2 regions of the Peribacillus sp. TH27 genome follow, and region 2 is predicted to be linked to the other one. Evidence: riboswitches for the same ligand, from Rfam matches in the RefSeq annotation. Region 2 holds a riboswitch; the other holds the start of a gene.
What was found. Region 2 has a riboswitch for magnesium ahead of corA (magnesium/cobalt transporter CorA). Riboswitches for the same ligand answer to the same signal wherever they lie in the genome.
Positions count from the first base shown of each region.

Region 1: linked by a shared signal. The riboswitch ahead of mgtE (magnesium transporter) and the one ahead of corA (magnesium/cobalt transporter CorA) in region 2 are both predicted to bind magnesium.

Region 1 is NZ_JAEKEV010000002.1:1,614,656-1,618,091, reverse strand. Features, by position in the region: gene JFU24_RS09180 (sulfate/molybdate ABC transporter ATP-binding protein) at 1-1,004, shown strand, start outside; M-box (ykoK) riboswitch at 1,142-1,307, shown strand; gene mgtE (magnesium transporter) at 1,593-2,951, shown strand; gene JFU24_RS09170 (DUF2306 domain-containing protein) at 3,136-3,436, shown strand, end outside.
Region 2 is NZ_JAEKEV010000002.1:1,048,221-1,051,656, reverse strand. Features, by position in the region: gene corA (magnesium/cobalt transporter CorA) at 550-1,521, opposite strand; M-box (ykoK) riboswitch at 1,742-1,903, opposite strand; partial or broken gene JFU24_RS06355 (cation transporter dimerization domain-containing protein) at 2,726-2,896, opposite strand; gene JFU24_RS06350 (S-Ena type endospore appendage) at 3,054-3,436, opposite strand, start outside.

The DNA.
Region 1 (3,436 bases), 570 kb from region 2:
TCAATCTGGAAATAAAAAGCGGGGAGCTTGTAGCGCTACTTGGCCCCTCTGGTTCGGGAAAAACATCATTGCTACGTATCATTGCTGGACTTGAACAGGCAGAGAACGGAAATATCTTATTTAATGAAGAGAATTACACCAATAAGCATGTGAAAGATCGGAATGTGGGCTTTGTTTTTCAGCATTATGCTCTTTTTCGCAACATGACCATTTTTGATAATGTTGCCTACGGTTTAAAGGTTCGTCCAAGAAAAATAAGACCTAGTAAAACAGCGATTGAACAAAAGGTTACAGAATTGCTTCAGCTAGTTAAGTTGGAAGGATATAAGGACCGTTATCCTTCTCAATTATCAGGCGGCCAGCGTCAGCGTGTGGCATTGGCAAGGGCTCTTGCTGTAGAGCCGAATATTCTTTTGCTTGATGAACCATTCGGGGCACTGGATGCTAAAGTGCGTAAGGAACTTAGGCGTTGGCTAAGAAGACTTCATGATGAATTCAATGTTACGAGTGTCTTTGTAACACATGATCAGGAAGAAGCGATGGATGTTGCTGATCGAGTTGTAATCATGAATGAAGGGAAAATTGAACAGATTGGAACTCCGGAAGAAGTATATGATCAACCCAAGAATCCATTTGTTTACGATTTTCTCGGTAGTGTCAATCTTTTCAAGGGCAAGGTTCATCAAGGGAAATTGGCAACAGGAAATGTGGAAATACATGTTCCAGACAGTGAGGATGGAGAGAGTACTGGTTATGTAAGAGCTCATAACTTTATCATAGAAAGAGAATCATTAGAAACGGATTCGATTGCATCTGTTATTGACCATATTCATACAATTGGACCTATTGTCCGTATTGAAGTGATTCGTCAGGATATAAATGAACCGCTTGAAATCGAACTTACTAAAGAACAATATAATAATCTTGAATTAAAAAAAGGAGAAATAGTGTTTGTCCGGCCCAAAGAATTGAAGGTCTTTGTTGACTATATGGCTGGAATCTAACAGGAAGTCGATAAGTTAACCAAAAAACCGCTAATTAGCGGTTTTTTTATTATCATTAACTAGCGTCAATATCTAATTTTATTAATAAAAAAACATTGACTTCTAAAAGAAACTCTTTTAGAGTGGATTGGTAAACTAAATATCCTCGTTAGGTGAGGCTCCTGTGTAGGAGATATGCTACTGCCCAAAAATGTCGAAAGACGCCAATGGGTCAACAGAAACCATCGACATAAGGTGGTTTTTAATGTAGCTGGCGTTGTCCTATGCCACACAGTGCTAAAGCTCTACGAATGGAGGAACAGGATTTCTGCTATGTATTTGTCATTCAGACAATGTACGTATGTGTATTTGTCATTCAGAAATGTACGTAAATGTACCGTGTGAACACCTCCATTTGTAATGGAGGTGTTTTTATATTTTTCTGGGAGGTGAGGATAGTGGATAACTATTCACGACCTTATACTCGAAGCATAATAAATATCAAATAAATACAAAGATTAAGGAAGGGGAATTATAAAATATTTTTCTTACTTTTAATATATCGTTAAGGGGAAATATTTTTTGCTCCTCAAAAAAGGAGTGGCGAAGATGATAAAAGACATGACTGAAGACCAAATAACTCTTCAAATCATAAAAGCATTAAAAGAAGGAAAAAAGAAAGAATTTCAAGCAATATTAGAAGAACTCCAACCTTATGATATTGCTCGAATTTTTGAGGGGCTTCCAGAAAAACATCATACACGTTTCTTATTGTTTCTTACTCCAGAACAAATCGCGGAACTAATACAGGAACTTGAAAAAGTACATCAATTAAAAATTCTTACTAAATTAGGAATTGAAAAATCAGGTCAAGTAATGGATCTAATGGATAATGATGATTTAGCTTCATTGTTAGAGAACCTATCTCCGGATAAAATTGAAGAACTTCTTTCAGGTATGAAACAAGAAGAATCTAAAATCGTACAAAATATCATGAATTATCCCCCTGAAACGGCAGGACGAATAATGACAAACCGTTTTGTGTGGATCCCTCAACACTATACGGTTCGTGAATCAGTTGAAAAACTTAAAATATTTGCGGAGTTCTCGGGAACGATTAACTATCTGTATGTAATTGATAACGATAAAAAATTAGTAGGTGTAGTCTCATATCGAGATTTAATAATAAATGATGAGAATGAAAAAATACAAGATATTATGTACAGTAGAGTTATCTCCGTATTCGCTTATGAAGACCAAGAAGAGGTAGCACATGTTATTGAGCGTTATGATTTTTTATCAATTCCTGTTGTAGATAATAATAATGAGTTATTAGGAATTGTAACCGTTGATGATATTATTGACGTTGTCATTAAGGAAGCAAACGAAGATATTGAAAAACTTTCGGCATCTGGTAAAGCTATTGATTTTGACACAAAGGCACATGTGGCTGCGTATCGCCGACTTCCCTGGCTTATTTTACTTTTATTTATCGGATTAGTGTCTGGAACTATTATTAGTGGTTTTGAAGAAACATTGTCTAAAGTTGTTGCACTTGCCTTCTTTATGCCGATGATAGCAGGGATGACTGGAAATACAGGTACTCAATCATTAGCTGTTGTTGTAAGAGGTCTAATTACTACTGATACGGATAAAGGAGTTGTTTTTAGACTTATTATCCGAGAACTTAAAGTTGGATTGATAATAGGCATTACCTGTGGAATATTAATTTCCATTATAGCTTTTGTTTGGCAAGGAAATCCTGTTCTAGGGTTAGTGGTTGGAAGTTCATTAGTTATGACCCTAATTATTGGGACTTTAGCTGGGACCATTATTCCTCTAATATTATATAAATTCAACATCGATCCAGCAGTGGCCTCTGGTCCATTAATTACAACACTAAATGATATACTATCGTTACTTATCTACTTTGGCATTGCAACAATGTTTATTTCAAAATTGATGTAGTAAAACCACGATTAAATTCTGTTCTTCGTGGTATTCTTTAAAAATAAATAATTATAATAATTTGAAATAATGGATATTACGCTAAATAGCAGAATAGTAATAATGAATGTTAACATATTCAACCAATTATTTGCAGAAAAATGGTAATAGAAATAATCAAATTATCTCAAGGGGCGATAACTGAATGGACATTGTTACTGTTCTGCTTGTCATTCACATTATTGCAGGCAGTGTTTGTTTATTGACAGGGGCGATAGCATCAATAGCAAAGAAAAAGAAAGGCAATCATACTACCATTGGAGAAGTGTATCATGGTGGGTATCTTGTAATTTTCATAACCTCTCTTGTAATGGCAATCGTGAACTGGTCAGAAAGTGCTTATCTTTTCTATATTGCAATTTTTTCTTATAGCTTAGTTCTTTTGGGATACTTAGCAAGAAAACTACGTTGGAGAAATTGGTTGAAGATGCATATAGGAGGAATGT
Region 2 (3,436 bases):
CAATTTGGCCCTTTTGCTGAATAAGGTTTCTAAGGAACACATGAATGCTCTATACTAGTTAACATAAAGTCAACTATAAGAAGATAGCAAAAACGCCAAACCCATATGGTTCAAGAGTTTGGCGTTTGTGTGTTTTTTATCCTTTATTCAGGATTTTATACAACCTTGATGTAGCAAGGGTTTGCTAGATGATCGATAAAAAGCCCTAGATTTACCACTAGAGCTTTTTCTATTTCATCTTTATTTATCTAATTATGAAAGCTGTAGGTTCGTAAAAGTAGACAATTCTGAACGGTGCTATTTCTTTACAAAACAGCCAGCTTTAGTGTTCGTTTTAGTAATAAAACAGTTTGCGAACGTTCGCAAATTAACATTAACTTTTACGAACTATGAATAAATAAAATTAGGTGTTGATTTCCATGAGTTTGCAGGAACATTTTCATCTAAATAAAAGGTACCCAACCTCTTTTGAAATGGGTACCCATTTTATCCGAAGGTACTCAAAAGATTACACCTTTTGGAGACCTCTTTAATTTGAATATTTTATAATTATAACAGGCGATTTTTTTTAAAGTATTTCCACATGCCCCAGGTTAAAATGACTAAGATCCCTAAAATGATAATCGTTGAGAATGGAGAATCTTGATAGGGTAAAGGAACATTCATTCCAAAAAAACCGGTTACGAAAGTTAATGGTAACATTACGGTTGAAATGATGGTCAAAACGTTTAACTTTTCAGAGGATTTTGCGTTAATAATGGAATAATACGTCTCCAAAGCACTGTTTACAAGATCTCTGTACGTTTCAGTAGAGTCCACTATCCTCTCGAGATGGTCAATTAAATCCACATAAAACGGCGCATTTTCTTCCCGTATTTCAAACTTCCACTTTCCGTCCACAGTCATGAAGATCCTACGCTGAGGAAGGATGACGCGTCGAATTAAAATGATTGTTCTTTTTAGTGCAAGGAATTCTTCTGTCACTCCCCTTATTTCTTCATCGTAAATCTCATCTTCTAGTTCATCAATACGGATGTTAATGCGGTCAAGAATCGGAAAGTATTCATCCGTTATGCCGTCTACAAGAGCATACAAAAGAAAATCTGCACTCTTATCCATGTATTTTGTGTTCTTAGAACAAATCACATCCATCTGGCCAAGCCATTTCAATTTTTCTTTATGGATTGTCACTACGTAATTGGGGCCGACAAATACGTTTAACTCTAGGGTCGTAATTTCCTTATCTTCTTCCTCGTTATACCGAAGGGCATGTAAAACGAAGAACTGGTAATCTTCGTAGTTGTCAATCTTAGCCCGAGGACTGTCATGCAGGCAATCCTCAATTGCTAAAGGGTGAAAATCAAAAATCTTTGCCACTTTATATAATTCAGGGGTTTTTACATCGTAAATATCGATCCACAACAAATTATTAGGATGTTTTAAATGCTCTTGCACGTTAGATAGGTTAAACTCAGTGGTCATCTCTTGGTTCTCATGATCGTATAAATACATTTTAATCATATTACATTACACCTCGCGTTATAGATCAAGGCATTAAAGGTTATGAGTCTTCTTAGTTGTTACAAGAGGACATGAACACCTTCGTTGCCTCTTTCTTGTTGTCGACTTGCGTTTTTCCAACGAATTGGGGTCGTCAGTGCCCATGCATTCCTCACCTCCAAAATATAAAGGCTCCTTTCACACAGAAAGGAGCCCATAAAAAAACAAAAAAAATGCTTAAATGTTCTCCCCTTGTTGAGTTTTAGCATTGTATAGCATAGGTTTTACCAGCTACATTAAGAAAAACCATAATCCGATTTTTCCTGTTGACCCATCGGCGCCTTTCGACATTTTTGGGATGCAACGTATCTCTATACAGGAGCCTCACCTAACAGAAGACTATTCAACTAAAGTTAACCCTAAGGTTAGAAAATAACCATTAAAAGATGAGTTCACTCCATTTATAGAGGTAATTGTTTGGGTAAGACAAGATTGCTCAATGGATTTGTTTTTCGATGTTTCGCAGATGATAAGGAGTTTCAAGCGTTATTTAGTGATAAAGAATACTATTAAGATGAGTTCCCCGGTAACATGATGGCTGCTAAAAAGGTTGGTCCTGTGTCTTCAGTAGCTCCAGTCGCTTGAGGGGATAAATGATAATAATACTTTTTTATTTAAATCATGTTTGCGTTAGAAGAGGTTATATCACCAGTTTATGTAAAAGGATGAAAAGAGTTTGGACAAGTACCTAAATAGAAAAATTCATTGGAATCGAGGGTTCCAATGGATTTACTTCTGATAAGGTGGTTTATGTAAACTAGCTTGCTTGTTTGAATGACTTATTAAAAACAGCGAGACTTTGTTAAATAAAAGATTGGAGGAAGATTAGCTATCGCACCTCCAACCTTATTGATAATCACTTTGGAACTAATTGTTTATTAAGATTTAAACAGAGTATTTGCAGATATTTTTTGAAGGACGGGTTATGGTACTAATTCAGTGCCGTTTAAAAAAGAGGTTTATTTTTTTCTTTAAGGGGTAGCGTCAGGAAAATGCGGTTTTACAACGTTAAGGAAATTACAATATTAAAAAGGCTAATTTCTCACATTAAATTGAGAAAATAGCCTTTTTTCATTACTCCATTGAAGCGATCTATTATGAAAGAACAATCCTAGCACACGGGAGTTGCAAATAGAAGAAAGATAACATATTAATTGTTAACTTATTAATTTGGCTCTACATGGACATGAACACGATACACTCCGTAATCTTTAACTATTATTTCCTCCACATGGGGTGAAATATCATGAGCTTCTTTGATATCTAACGTAGAATTAACAAGAATGACAACATCTATCACTTCATTATTTCCGTAGTTTCGCTCTTTAATTTTTTTATGCAACTAACGGGGCAGGTTAGCTGAAGAAGCCGACCAATAAAGGTCGGCTTTTTTCATACTATTTTGCAGCAGCCTTCGTAACCGCCGCCGTATCCTGAATAATCATAAAGCAGAAATTCAAAGGCTCAATGGTGAATTGGATTATTCGTCTTAACTAAGCGCATTTTACGCAATAGTGCAAATCTAATACTAAACTTCCTGTTGCGTTGGCTTCAGGTGTTGCTCCTGTAAGACTTTCGATAGTAATGGTTTTCAAATCTTCAACGAAGATCGTTTCCGAGCGACCAGGTGTAACAACGATGGTTGATGTCGTGACTCCCGTTGTATAGTCAACATTAAAGACGGAAGAAGTACTGGTATTAACTACGGTAAATGAACCATTTATTACTAACCCCGTTGGATTAGTAAAGTAGGTAAGAGGAGTAACGCTCGGAGTAGGTTGGAAAATGGGATTACATTGTTGAATGTTGACAATTTGCTTGGACACATTATTACAAAAATTAAACACGGCAGAACTTGATGAATTTCCACACATAA